Regions from separate parts of the Blautia sp. HCN-20427 genome, predicted to be linked through region 1. Evidence: predicted binding sites of a transcription regulator. Region 1 holds the regulator's gene; the other holds the start of a gene.
What was found. The regulator Rex, encoded in region 1, represses fermentation and respiration genes when NADH is low (regulators of the CRP and FNR family bind a similar motif). The targets are predictions, from matches to a motif close to ATTGTTAANTANTTAACAAT.
Positions count from the first base shown of each region.

Region 2: the regulator Rex is predicted to act here: its motif matches at 5,193-5,212, upstream of WKT17_RS14555 (oxidoreductase).

Region 1 is NZ_JBBKBX010000023.1:45,965-53,500, reverse strand. It holds gene alr (alanine racemase) at 35-1,183, opposite strand; gene WKT17_RS13240 (NAD(P)H-hydrate dehydratase) at 1,202-2,680, opposite strand; gene WKT17_RS13235 (redox-sensing transcriptional repressor Rex) at 2,764-3,411, opposite strand; gene abc-f (ribosomal protection-like ABC-F family protein) at 3,576-5,486, shown strand; gene WKT17_RS13225 (NADP-dependent isocitrate dehydrogenase) at 5,530-6,738, opposite strand; gene WKT17_RS13220 (GntR family transcriptional regulator) at 6,760-7,425, opposite strand; gene WKT17_RS13215 (2-isopropylmalate synthase) at 7,445-7,536, opposite strand, start outside.
Region 2 is NZ_JBBKBX010000031.1:6,759-14,294, reverse strand. It holds gene rfbA (glucose-1-phosphate thymidylyltransferase RfbA) at 1-792, opposite strand, end outside; gene WKT17_RS14565 (Rpn family recombination-promoting nuclease/putative transposase) at 999-1,832, shown strand; gene WKT17_RS14560 (PTS transporter subunit IIC) at 2,063-3,115, shown strand; gene WKT17_RS14555 (oxidoreductase) at 3,174-5,168, opposite strand; gene WKT17_RS14550 (LysR family transcriptional regulator) at 5,339-6,226, shown strand; gene WKT17_RS14545 (LysR family transcriptional regulator) at 6,270-7,154, opposite strand; gene WKT17_RS14540 (shikimate dehydrogenase) at 7,336-7,536, shown strand, end outside.

The DNA.
Region 1 (7,536 bases):
AGTTTCTTTGTGTGTATTCATGTATTATCTAAACTTATTCCTGTACCTGTCCGTTTTTATAATAAACTCTCGGAACACGTTTGCTGATACAGCAGGCAAATTCATAGTTGAATCTGCCGGAAAGGTTCCCCAGTTCTTCCATGGTAATACAATCCTCTCCGTCTTTTCCCAGAAGGGTTACCTCATCCAGTTCTTCTGCCTCCGGAATATGGGTTACATCCACCATAAACTGGTCCATACAGACTCTGCCCAAAATAGGCGCCCGTCTGCCCCGGATAAGGACACTGCCTTTGTTTGACAGGCCTCTGGAATATCCGTCTGCATATCCTACGGGAATGGTTGCCACTTTTGTGGGCTCTGTTGTGGTAAAAGTACCGCCATAACTGATTTCTACTCCCGGTTCTACGGTTTTTATGTATGCAATATGGCTTTTTAACTCCATGACCGCTTTTAAAGGCACCGGCTCTTTCTCTACTTCCTCAGAAGGATACAGGCCATAGAGGATGACTCCGGCCCGGACCGCGTCCAGATTTGCGTCCGGCATCCGGATAATGCCTGCACTGTTGGAACAGTGGCGCAGAGGAAACGTGACTCCGGCCTTTTCAAGTCCTGTCAGAAATGCCAGAAACTTTTCCAACTGGCGGGCTGCCGGAGAAACGTCGTTTTCATCTGCCCTGGCAAAATGAGTAAAAATTCCCTCTGCTTCAAGTCCGGGAAGTTTGGAAATCTTTACAATCTCCGGAATGTCCTCCTGCGGACTGCGATACCCGATACGAGTCATGCCGGTATCAATTTTAATATGTATTTTCAAAGTTTTTCCGGCTTTTTTTGCAGCCTGTGACAGTTTTTCGGCCATAGACAGCTTAAATACTGTGGGACGGAAGTCCTCCTGTACAATCCGGTCGTAATCTTCTTCGTAAGTATAGCCTAAAATAAGAATGGGCTTTTGAATCCCTGCCCGGCGCAGCTCCATACCCTCGTCCACAGTCGCAACCGCAATTCCCCAGATATAGGGATAAGATTCGATTTCTTTTGCCAGGGGTATGGCACCGTGCCCATAGCCATCCGCTTTCAGCACAGCTATAATCTGTGTGTCTTTTTGCAGGTTTTTCTTTATGTTTTCCAGATTATATGCAATGGCGTCCAGGTTGATGTTTGCCTGGATTCTTTTCTGTATCTTCATAATTGTCCTTCTTTCCTGTTAAAGTTCCTTCAGAATCTCTCCTGCAGCTTCTAAAATATCACCCGCCAGCATAGCGGCTCTGCCCTTTTTCTCTGCTGCCAAATCTCCTGCCTTTCCATGGAGATAAACACCTGTGCAGGCTGCCTCCCATGGAGAAAGTCCCTGAGCCAGAAGCCCCAGAATCAGTCCGGTGAGCACATCTCCGCTTCCGGCTGTCGCCATACCGTCATTGCCGCACAGATTGATACAGGTTTCCTCTGTTCCCCGGCTGATAATCGTTCTGGCATCTTTGCACACCAGCAGGACACCCAGTTTCTTTGCCGTTTCTTTGGTAATCGTCAGAGGATTTTTCTTCCATTCTTTTACAGAGATTCCCGTCATGCGGGCAAATTCTCCCAGATGAGGGGTCAGTATCACCGGAGCTTTACAGCTTTTTAAAAGCTTTTCCTTACCCTTTAGCAGATTCAGGCCATCTGCGTCAATAACCAGCGGTTTGTCTGCGTATTTCAAAAGAGTCTCTAAAAGTCTTTCCGCCTGAGGAGAAGTACCAAGACCGGGACCAATGCCGGCCACATCAGCCCAGCATAGGTTTTCTCTCACCAGGTTTTCCATATCCGCAGCGTCCTCATAAAGTGCCAGCATGGCTTCAGGGAAGCAAGTAAACAACCCCCTGTTTTCTTTTGGCGTACAGAGTTTCAGCATACCTGCGCCGCTTCGCAGAGCAGCCTGTCCGCTAAGATACGCTGCGCCGAAAATTTCCCGGCTGCCTGCGGCCAGAAAGACCTTGCCGAAGCTGCCCTTATTGCCGTCCGGTTTTCTGGTGAGTTTTTTAAGTTCCCTGTCCGTACAGGCAAAAAGCTCTGGAGACCTTTTGTCTTTGCGGTAAATGCCCACATCTGCCGTAAGCAGTTTTCCGGCATAGGCTGCACCGGGATACAGGCAGAGCCCTGCTTTCTTATAGGCAAAGGTAACGGTAAGGTCTGCCCTGACGGCACAGCCCCATACCGCTCCTGTATCTGCGTCAATACCGGAAGGGATGTCCACGGCTGCGATTTTCCCTGAAAAATCCTGTAGTTTTTCTATGGTTTCCCGGTAAAGACCCGAAACTTCCCTGGAAAGCCCTACACCCAAAAGAGCATCCACGATAGTAGTATATTCATGTACACAGAAAGTCTTGACAAAGGAAATTCCATAATTTCTGCCAATTTCTATCTGCGTTTTCATTTCTTTTGTAAAATGTTCCGGATTTCCCAAAATACAGACATGTACCTGATATCCTGCCAGAAACAAAAGCCGGGCAATGACCACACCGTCCGCCCCGTTATTTCCGGAACCGCACAGCACCAGCACTTTTGAAAGGGGAAGCCCCTCTTTTTTCATACTCTCAAAGACCTGCAGTCCCGCCCGCTCCATAAGTACCAGAGAAGGTACTCCCATGGTTTCTATGGTGTAGGCATCCAGTTCCTTCATCTGCTTTCCGGTTACAATCTCCTCCATGTTTCACCCGTCCTTTTTCCTTGCGTAAAGCGAAAAGGCTGCCGCAAAATCTCTTTTACATTTTACAGCAGCTTTTTACGTTGTTATTTTTTTGGATGTTCGTTTTCATAACAATTCAGATTATAAGACAGACGCATTAAACTTTCGGAAAGATGTACATTTTCTACGATAACATCCTCTGGTACATCCAAATCCAGATGTGCAAAATTCCAGATAGCCCGAATTCCGTTTTTTACCAGTAAATCAGCTGTCTCTGCCGCGTTGTTTTTCGGCAGGGTCAGCGTGGCTATATCCACATTCTGCTCTTTTAAAAACTCTGGAAGCTCGTCCATCATACGGATTTCATTTCCTCTGATGGAAATTCCTTTCAGTACCGGATTCACATCAAAGATACCTACAATTTTAAAGCCTCTTTTTTCAAATTTTACATAGTTGGCAAGTGCCTGTCCAAGATTACCGGCACCAATGATAATCATGTGGTACGTCTTGTCCAGTCCCAAAATTTTTCCGATTTCATCATATAAATAGGGAACATTATATCCATAGCCCTGTTGCCCGAAGCCGCCGAAATTATTCAAATCCTGACGAATCTGAGACGCGGTTACCCGCATCTTTTCGCTTAACTCATTGGAGGATATTCGTTCTACGCCTTCTTCTATAAGCTCACCTAAGTATCTGTAATATCGGGGTAGTCTTTTAATTACTGCCTTTGAAATGGATTTTCCCTCCATAACAACCCTCCTGTATTCAAAATACATATTTCTACGCTCCATTATAGTGTATTGTTAAATTAAAGTCAATTAATTTTCGTTTCTCTGTTGTCAAACCTGTATTTTTCGATATAATAAATAGGACAGCTTTCGTAGCTGTACGGAGTTTAAAGGAGATAATTATCATGATACTTGCATGTCAGAATATAGAAAAATCTTTTGATGGCGTTACCCTGCTGGCAGACGCCAGCTTCCATATTGAAGAGCGGGAAAAAGCCGCTTTGGTGGGCATTAACGGGGCAGGAAAATCCACGCTTTTTAAAATCATTGTGGGGGAACTTCCCCCGGACAGCGGGCAGGTTATTTTAGCCAAAGGGAAAACCATGGGCTATCTGGCTCAGCACCAGGAGCTGACCAGCGACTTGTCTATTTATGACGCTCTTTTGCAGGTAAAGCAGCACATTCTGGATATGGAGGTGCGTATGCGTCAGCTGGAGAAAGAGATGAAATACACCCAGGGAGAAGAATTGAACAAGATTATGGAGGCCTATTCCCGTCTGACCCATGAGTTTGAACTGGAAAACGGGTATGCCTACAAAAGTGAACTGACCGGAGTCTTAAAGGGACTTGGCTTTGCAGAGGAAGATTTCGGCAAAATGATTTCCACACTTTCCGGGGGACAGAAAACCCGTGTGGCCCTTGGCCGTCTTCTTTTATCCAAGCCGGATATCATCCTTCTGGACGAGCCTACCAACCATTTGGACATGGATTCCATTGCGTGGCTGGAAACCTATCTTTTGAACTATCCGGGGGCTGTCTTTATTGTATCCCATGACCGCTATTTCCTGGATAAGGTCGCCACGAAAATTGTGGAAATTGACAATACAAAAGTTACGTCTTTTACAGGAAACTACAGCGCCTACAGTGAAAAAAAGGCTATGCTTCGAAGAGCCGCGTATCAGGCTTACTTAAACCAGCAGCAGGAAATCAAACACCAGGAAGCCGTCATTGCCAAATTAAAGTCTTTTAACCGGGAAAAATCCATACGGCGGGCAGAAAGCCGGGAAAAAATGCTGGATAAAATAGAAGTATTGGAAAAGCCTGTGGAAGTGGACGATTCCATGCGGATTACTTTAAAGCCTCGGGTGATAAGCGGCAACGATGTGCTGACTGTAGAACACCTTACCAAGTCCTTTCCCTCTCTCCCGCTTTTTGAGGATTTAAACTTTCAGATTAAGCGGGGTGAGCGGGTGGCTATTATCGGAAGCAACGGGACGGGAAAAACCACGATTTTAAAAATTTTAAATCAGGTGATTCCTGCGGACAACGGCAGCTTCCGCCTGGGCAGCAAAGTACATATCGGATACTACGACCAGGAACACCATGTACTCCACATGGAGAAAACCATTTTTGAGGAAATTTCCGATGATTATCCAAAGCTGACGAATACGGAAATCCGCAACCTGCTGGCCGCCTTTCTCTTTACCGGAGATGATGTGTTTAAGCCGATTTCTGCTTTAAGCGGCGGGGAACGGGGGCGTGTGTCTTTAGCCAAACTTATGCTTTCCCAGGCCAACTTCCTGATTCTGGATGAGCCTACCAACCATCTGGATATTACTTCCAAAGAAATCCTGGAGGAAGCCTTAAATAACTATGAAGGTACCGTGCTCTATGTGTCCCATGACCGTTATTTTATCAATAAAACAGCCACCAGGATTCTGGACTTGACCAATCACAAACTGGTAAACTATATCGGCAATTACGATTATTATCTGGAAAAAAAGGAAGAACTGACTGACATCTATGCCCCCGAAGTCCGGGAAGAAGTTTACACAGAAACCGTATCTGCCACGAAAATGGATTGGAAGCAGCAAAAAGAGGAGCAGGCCCGTCTTCGGAAACGGGAAAATGATTTAAAGAAAACGGAAAAGGCCATTGAAGAACTGGAGCAAAGAGACAGTGAAATTGATGAGGAAATGGCAAATCCGGAGGTGGCCACTAATGTGGCAGAATGTGTCCGCCTTTCCAAAGAAAAGGCAGAAATTGCCGAAAAACTGGAAAAGCTGTATGAAAAATGGGAAGAGCTGGCTGAATAAGCGGCTCTTCCCATTTTTCAAAATTTTTCGTAAAGAGGCAGATTTAAAGTGCAGCTTCCAGCTCTTTTCGGATTTCACAGATAAAGTCCCGGCTGTTCAAAACCGTAGGGGCAGGAATACTGGTAATCAGCGCCAAATCTTTGGTCATTCTTCCGCTTTCAATGACGTTTACTGTAGCTGCTTCCAGTTTGTCTGCAAAATGCTGCAGTTTCGTGTTGTCATCCAGTTCTCCTCTTTTTCTAAGAGCTCCGCTCCAGGCAAAAATCGTTGCCACCGAGTTGGTAGAGGTTTCTTCCCCTTTTAAGTGTCTGTAATAATGGCGCTGTACTGTGCCGTGCGCTGCCTCATATTCAAAATATCCCTTGGGCGATACCAGCACAGAAGTCATCATAGCCAGAGAACCAAAGGCAGAGGAAACCATGTCACTCATAACATCTCCGTCATAATTTTTGCAGGCCCAGATAAAACCGCCTTCTGCTTTCATCACTCTGGCTACTGCGTCGTCTATGAGGGTATAGAAATAAGTCAGTCCTGTTTTTTCAAAGGCTTCTTTATATTCAGTATCATAGATTTCCTGGAAAATATCTTTAAAGGTGTGGTCATACTGTTTGGAAATGGTATCCTTAGTGGCAAACCACAAATCCTGCTGAGTATCCAGGGCATAAGAGAAACAACTTCTGGCAAAACTTTCGATAGACTCGTCCAGATTGTGCATACCCTGCAGCACACCTGCGCCCTTAAATTCGTGAATCATCTGCCGGGTTTCGGTGCCGTCCTGAGCAGTAAAGACCAGTTCTGCCTTGCCGGGGCCCGGTATCCGCATTTCTGTATTCTTGTACACATCCCCATAGGCATGTCTGGCCAGGGTAATAGGCTTCTTCCAGTTTTTCACACAGGGTTCAATGCCTTTTACAACGATGGGCGCGCGGAACACAGTGCCGTCCAGCATAGAACGAATGGTTCCGTTGGGACTTTTGTACATTTCTTTTAAGTGATATTCTTCCATACGGGCTGCATTAGGGGTAATCGTCGCGCATTTTACCCCAACCTTGTATTTTTTCACTGCGTTTGCTGCGTCTACTGTTACCGCGTCATTGGTTTCATTGCGGTATGTAAGGCCCAAGTCATAATACTCGGTTTTCAAATCCACAAAAGGCTCCAGTAATTCCTCTTTGATGATTTTCCAGAGGATTCGGGTCATTTCATCTCCATCCATTTCTACCAAAGGTGTGGTCATTGCTATTTTTCCCATAGTGGTTACGCTCCTTTTCTCTTATTTGATTTCTTCCCTTAAAACTTTTTCCATATCAAAATTCTTCAGGTTTTCCATGGTGTTGCGGATATGCAGATAAGCAGCCTCCTCGGCCCTTTTTGTATCTTTTGTCCGAATGGCTTCTAAAATGGTTTTGTGTTCGCTGTTTGAAGGGCGGGCGCGCATACGGAACTTCACAGAAGCCATTCGGACTCTCTGCAGATATTCGTGAAAATCGGAAAGGGTATGCGCCAGAATCCGGCTTCCTGATGCCTGATATAAAAGCTGATGAAACCTGCCGTCCTGCTGGCAGACCTGTTCGTAATTGCCCTTGTCTGCGTGGAAATCTGATAGATATACCGCCTCTTCCATTTCTTCCAACTGTTCTTTGGTAATGTTCTCTGCCGCCATGGCTGCACACAGTCCTTCCAGCTTTGCCCGGATTTGATACATATCCATAACGTCTTTTGAGGAAATTCCGGTGACAAAGGCTCCTTTATTTGGTATCAGCTGTACCAGTCCTTCCAGTTCCAGCTGGCGGATAGCCTCCCGGACAGGCGTACGGCTGACCCCCAGTTCCTTTCCAATGGTACATTCCACCAGCTCGTCGCCCTTTTTATACCTGCCTTTTAAAATATCCTCCCGGATTTTGTCAAATACTTTTCCTCTTAAAGATATTGCTGCCATATTGCTTTACACCTTCTTATCACAGTTCCATCTGCAGACAGTTGCAGCTTTCGGCGATCACTGCCAGAAGTTCTTCGTCTGTAAGAACTGTGACTCTTCCTTCTTCATATT
Region 2 (7,536 bases), on a different contig from region 1:
AATCCAGTTGTTTAAGTAGGCGATTTCTTCCAGGCAGGCAATTTTGCGGTGCTGGTGGTCTTCGATAGTTTTAACAAAGTTGGTAGCTTCCACAAGGCTTTCGTGGGTTCCGGTATCCAGCCAGGTAAAGCCTTGTCCCAGAAGTTCCACGTTTAAGCAGCCTTCTTCCAGGTAAATACGGTTTAAGTCTGTGATTTCCAGTTCGCCTCGTTTGCTTGGCTTTAAGTTTTTCGCGTATTCCACAACTTTGCTGTCGTAGAAGTAAAGTCCGGTGACACAGTAGTTGCTCTTTGGATGTTCCGGTTTTTCTTCGATGGAAATGGCTTTGCCGTCCTGGTTGAATTCTACGATACCGAAGCGTTCCGGGTCGTCTACATAGTAGCCGAATACGGTGGCGCCTCTGCCGGTTTCTGCGTTTTCCACGGCTGCTTTTAAGCGTTTTTTCAGACCGTGTCCTGCAAAAATGTTGTCACCCAGTACCATGGCAACAGAATCGTTTCCGATAAATTCTTCGCCGATGATAAAGGCCTGCGCCAGTCCGTCCGGGCTTGGCTGTACGGCATAGGAAAGCTGTACGCCGAACTGATGGCCGTCTCCTAAGAGTTCCTGGAAACGAGGGGTATCCTGAGGGGTGGAGATGATGAGGATTTCACGGATTCCTGCATTCATCAGCACAGACAGCGGATAGTAAATCATTGGTTTGTCATAAATAGGAAGTAACTGCTTGGAAGTTACCATAGTCAGGGGGTAAAGGCGGGTTCCTGAACCGCCGGCTAAGATAATACCTTTCATAATTGAAATCTCCTTTGTTTTTTATTCATGTTTAGTCTCTGAGTTTATGATAACTCTATTATATAGGGTGACGTTACGTCATGTGCAAGGGTTTTTTGTATTGTTCATCAAAATTTCATAAATCCAGAGGAAAGAGGGGTTGTTTTTCAAAGTTCATATGTTATACTTTTTATTAAGGAATTCCTCTGCTTTTAGGGAGGATTATTATGAAAAAACAACGATTGGAAAATCTTACAATTAAAGATAATTTCCTGTTTGGTGCAGTGATGATGAATGAAGATAACTGTAAGGGGCTTTTGGAAAGAGCGCTGGATATAAAAATTGACTATGTTCGGGTAAGCCGTGAAAAAAGTATAGTCTACCACCCTGAATACAAGGGAGTCCGGTTAGATGTATATGCAAAAGATGAAGCGCAGACCTGCTATAATATAGAAATGCAGGTGACAAAGAAAAAAGCGCTGGGAAAACGAAGCCGTTATTACCAAAGTCAGATGGACATGGAAATGCTTTTGGCGGGCAGTGAATACGAGATGCTTCCCAGCAGTTATGTTATTTTTATCTGTGATTTTGACCCATTTGGGGAAAAGCAGTACCGGTACACCTTTGAAATGAAGTGCAAAGAAAAAGTACAGTTTGGAGACTGTCGTCATATTGTATTTTTAAGTACCTGTGGGGAAAATGACGAAGAGGTTCCAAAAGAACTGATTACTTTTCTGAAATTTGTCAAGGCAGATTTAAAAGACAGTCAGACTGATTTTCATGATTCTTATATCCGACAGCTTCAGGAATTTATCGCTCGGGTAAAATCCAGCAGAGAAATGGAGGAGCGTTTTATGGTTTTAGAAGAGATGCTGAGAGATGAACGAAGAGAAGGAAGAACAGATATTTTGTTGGAAATGCTGGAAGAATGCGGGACAGTACCGGAAAATCTGAAAGAAAAAATTCTCGGAGAAACCGATATGAAAACGCTGGCCTTTTGGACAAGACTTGCAGCAAAAGTTGAATCTGTAGAGGAATTTCAGGAAAAAATGGAACTGTAATTTTTTCCGTAGATTTAGTCACATCTAAAAGCAATTCACGCCGTTTCAGGCAAATATTTCAAGATAAGGAAGAAAAGCGGAGGAATTCTGATAACCATAAACCTCGCCAAACAGAGACGATTTTCCTACTTGACGAACTCCGGAAAAATATGGATAATAGAACCTGACTGACAAGACAGTAAACAAGACAGTAAAACAAAGAAGACGTCAGAAGGAAGGAGAATCCATTCATGAAAGAATTTTTGAGAAGAAAAAACATCATTTTTTCTGCCAAGCGATATGGGATTGACGCTTTAAGCGCCATGGCACAGGGGTTATTTGCCTCTCTGCTTATCGGGACGATTATCAGTACCCTGGGGGAGCAGTTGGGCATTGATATTCTGGTAACCGTGGGAACTTATGCCAAAGGAGCCACAGGTGCAGCTATGGCTATTTCCATAGGCTATGCATTGCAGTGTCCGCCCCTGGTGCTGTTTTCGCTGACAGCCGTAGGCATGGCGGCCAATGAGCTGGGCGGTGCGGGAGGCCCGCTGGCAGTTCTGATTGTAACTATTTTTGCGGCGGAAGCAGGCAAGCTGGTTTCCAAGGAGACAAAAATAGATATTATTGTAACACCTTTTGTATCTATTGCCGTGGGTGTACTGTTGTCTCTTTGGTGGGCACCCGCTATCGGCTACGCAGCCAGCAGCGTAGGAAATGCCATTATGTGGGCAACAGAACTGCAGCCGTTTTTTATGGGTATTTTGGTTTCCGTCATAGTAGGGATTGCACTGACACTTCCTATCAGCAGCGCGGCAATCTGTGCAGCTCTTTCTCTTACCGGTCTGGCCGGTGGAGCGGCAGTGGCAGGCTGCTGTGCCCAGATGGTGGGCTTTGCAGTGATGAGTTTTAAGGAAAACCGGTGGGGTGGTCTTTTTGCCCAGGGAATCGGAACCTCCATGCTGCAGATGGGAAATATTGTGAGAAATCCGAAAATCTGGCTTCCACCGACTTTGGCTTCAGCGATTACCGGACCGATGGCCACCTGCCTGTTTCATATGGAAATGAACGGAGCGGCAGTTGCTTCCGGTATGGGAACCTGTGGCTTTGTGGGACAGATAGGTGTGTATACAGGCTGGGTACAGGATATGGCAAGCGGCGCCAAAGCAGCGATTACCCCCATGGACTGGATTGGCATGATTCTTATCTGCTTTGTACTGCCCGCAGTGCTGACCTGTGTCATTGCCATACCTTTCAGAAAGAAAGGATGGATTGGAGAAAATGATTTGAAACTGGATTTATAAAAATAAAGTATGGGTCTGGTGCACGACGCAAGGTGTACCAGACCCATATTCTGTGTTTTTATAAATATCCGTGTTTTTCCAGTGTGTTTAGGATGTTGCGTCCTTCGTCTGTACCTTCAATGATACGTCTCGCCCGGACACTGTCACCAATGTTGATAACTTCAATTTCGTCACCAAAGGCGTTCTGGAGCTCAGCCAGAACCGGTGTGTTGGCTTTCATTCCGAGGCAGACAAATCCGTAATCAAAGTTTAAAGTTTCTTTGCCTTCCGGGGTTTCCACCAGGAAAGAATCGTCCCGGACTTCTTTCAATGCGGTGTTAGGCATTTGGCGGACATGGTATTTATCCATCAGGGCAAAGGTGCCGACCTTGGATATGGGGTCAATTCCGTTTCCGATTGCAGGGAGCATTTCTACGATAGAGACTTCTGCGCCCCGCGGAGCAAAGAACTCCACCACGTCCAGTCCTACGGCACCGCCGCCGATGACGCAGACTTTCTTTCCGGTCATATCCTCCGGATACTGGTCTACATGCTGAATCATATCAAAAATAGAGTACACATGGCTTCCGGGTTTGCCCAGTGTGTCGTGAAGCCCGGCAATGGGAGGAAGCAGCGGGAGAGAGCCTGTAGCATTGACAAGGATGTTAGGCTTCAGGTTTTTGATAAATTCGGTGGTAGCTTCAGTCTGGGTAAACACAAACAGGTTTTTTAATTTGTGCGCACGGTGGATCAGGTAATTGGGGAAATCTGCCAGACGTTTTTTGTCCGGAATCTTGGAAATCTCTGCAGCCAATCCGCCAAGATACGGTTTTTTCTCAATGAGGAAGGTTGTACATCCCACTTCGGCGGCTGTACAGGCAGCCTCAAGGCCGGCAGTTCCGCCTCCGATTACAACGACATTGCAGGGCTTGGAAACCCGTTGTTTTTTGTAGACTTCTCCGTGGAGAACGGCAGGATTTACAGTACAGCGGATAGGACGGTTAATGCCGATTCGGTTTCCGGCGCACCCGATGTTGCAGGAAATACATTTGCGGATATCACAGACATCTCCGAATTCCACTTTGTTTACCCAGTCCGGGTCTGCAATCAGTCCCCGTCCCATACCGATGATGTCCGCGTCGCCTTTTGCAAGAATGTCTTCCGCAACCTGGGGATTTCGGATATTTCCCGTAGTTACACAAGGTTTTCCGTAGCGTTCTTTTACTGCTTTTGCCATGTAAGAGCGCCAGCCGTCCGGCAGATAGTTGGCGTCAATCTGATACTGAATAGAACTGTTCAGTCCCGCAGATACGTCGATAACGTCGGCTTCTTCCTGGAAATATTGAAGGTAATCCAGAGTATCCTCCAGAGTGTTGCCGCCTTCCAGAAATTCATCGGCGCTGATTCGCACGAAGATGGGGAAATGCGGCCCAACCTGTGCGCGGACTTCCTCCAGAACCATACGGGCAAAGCGGGCGCGATTTTCAGCGCTTCCGCCGAATTCGTCTGTCCGGTGGTTGGTAAGCGGAGATAAAAACTGGCTGATGAGGTAGGAATGTCCGGCGTGAATTTCTACAGTATCAAATCCGGCAGCCTGAGCCCGTTTTGCCGCTTGTCCGTATTTTTTTACAATCTGAAGAATTTCTTCTTTCTCTAACGGGCGCGGAATTTCACCTCCGGCTTTGGAAGGAATGTCAGAGGCAGAGACCGGCTGCATCTGGGTACGGGCAGACTGAGCCGAAGCCCCGGCATGGTTAATCTGAATACCGATACAGGCGCCGTGTTTGTGGACAGTTTCTGTTAATTTGAACAGACGCGGAAGATAATTGTCATGGTCAATGCGGAGCTGGGTGGTTCCGTTGGAACCCAGCGGGTAATCTACGTTTGCATTTTCTACCATAATTAAACCGGTGCCGCCTCTGGCGCGCTGCTCGTAATAATTAATATGAAGAAAGCTCATCTCGCCGCTTTGTTCACCGTAGTTTGTACCCATGGGTGTCATCATAATTCTGTTTTTCATCGTCATGCGGCGGATGGTCAGTGGTTCAAAGATGTGTTTGTACATGCTTTTCATAAGGAACTCCTCCTGTTTTCTGGATTTGATATTTGATTAACAATCTATGTTCTGACCGTATTATAGGGAAAAATAAACCATAAAACAAATGCATATTTTTATTAATATCTATAGAAATTAACTATTAGTTATGGTATTCTGTATAAAAAGGTGAGAAGGGAGTGAGTTGTATGAAGCTGCATCAGTTAAATTATTTTGTGGCACTGGCACGTTTGGAGCATTACACAAAAGCGGCAGAAGAGATTGGAATTTCTCAGCCAACGCTGAGTCATGCAATTGCCGGACTGGAGGAAGAACTGGGTGTAAAGTTGTTCCGCAAGCAGGGAAGAAATGTGGTACTGACAAAGTATGGGAGATTTTTCCTGGGGTATGTGGAGGAATCCATGAATGTACTGGAACTGGGAGTCTCTAAGACAAAGGGGATGGCGGGACAGACCAAAGGGGTCATTGATTTGGCATATATCTATACACTGGGCAGTGAATTTGTGCCTCGTCTGGTGGGGGATTTTCTGCGAAGTCATGAAGAACTGGAAACAGAGTTTCATTTTACCGTGGGGAATACGTCAGAACTTATCCAGGGGCTGAAGGATGAAAAGTATGATATTGCCTTCTGTTCCATGATGGAGAATGAACCGGAAGTCAGCTTTACACCAGTAGGAACACAGAATCTGGTTGTAGTCATACCGAAACAACATCCTCTGTCCGGAAGAGGGGAAGTGGATTTGGAAGAGGCTGCCCTTTATCCGCAGATTTATTTTACACAGGGAAGCGGCCTTCGGCCGGTGGTGGACAGGCTCTTTGAAATGGCGAAAATCAGACCCCAGATTGCTTATGAAATAGAGGAAGACGGTGCAATGGCCGGGCTTGTAGCACAGAATTTCGGTATTGCGGTCATGCCGGATATTCCCCTTCTTAAAAATATGAATGTGGAAGTGCTGAAGCTGCGCTCGCCCCGGTATCAGCGTTACATCTATATGGCGCTGTCCAAGGAGAATTATCAGACTCCCATTGTAGAAAAATTCGCAGAATATGTAAAAGCCTTATATGGAAAATACTAGTTTAAGATTCGTTGTACCAGAAAACCTCCGGCAGGGACACCAATTACAGATGTGTCCCGTCCTTTATGATAAACTGGAGAAAATTCCGGACCGCCGGAATCATATAATGGTCTTTTAGATAGGCCAGATAAACGGTATGAACCAGATGTATGTCACGAAGCGGCAGAATCCGGATATTGCGTTTGCGGATGGCCTCCGTATCTGCCACCAGGGCTATGCCGAAATCTTCCTCCACAAGGGCAGAGATGGCGTTTTCATCAGGGGACTCGCAGATGAAATTCGGGGTGATTCCGTGGGAAGAAAATATCTGCCGCGTATATTTTCCCAGACCGGAGCTTTTGTCATACCCAATCAGCGGATAGGCGCTAAGTTCAGACAGGGAAACCGCGTCTTTGGCGCACAGCGGATGTCCCTTGGGCGTGATGACGGTCATATTCTGGTGGATAATAGGAATAAACTTAATATTTGGTTCGTTTTCCATATAGGAACAGAACACAAGGTCAAAGAGCTCCTTTTTCAGTCCTTCAATCAGTTGGGGTGTGTGGAGCTGATGGAAGCTGAAGGTAATGTTCTTATAGCGTTCCTGGCTTAAAAAACGCCTTACAGTATGAGGGATATAGCGGTTCGCCAGGGGAAAGACATATGCAATATCAACGTGTCCCTCATCCTGGGCAAGCTGGTGCATACGAAAGAGGGCAGTCTCCGTCTCCTGCAGAATCCGCTCTGCGTGTTCCAGAAAGATTCGCCCGTATTTGGTAAGCCGCACATTGCGTCCCTGCCGTTCAAAAAGAATGATGTTCAGCTCCTCTTCCAGGGAAGCAATAGAGCGGCTTAGGGAAGGCTGGGAAATATTAAGTTCTGCGGCAGCCTGCCGGAAATGCTGATGTGCGGCAACTGTCCGGAAATATAATAACTGATTTAATGTCATATCAAATTCCTCCTGTCAGACATTATAACACAATTAATAGCATAAAGGTATCGAAAAAGGTAAAAAGATGTATTAGAACTATCCGGCGGACTGGATTATAATTAAGAGCAGCTAAGTTGTTTAGTAATTAACAAAGTCAAAAGGTACAGACAGATACCGTTATGAATGGAGGAAAATAAACATGGCAGAAAGAATTACAGGTCACACAGAATTAATCGGACTGATGGCATATCCTATCAGACATTCCAGTTCCCCGGCCATGCACAACGAAGCATTTGCCAATCTGGGACTTGATTATGCATATATTGCATTTGAAGTGGATAACGACTCTCTGGAGGATGCGGTCAAGGGACTTCGCGCATTGAAAATGAGAGGCTCAAAT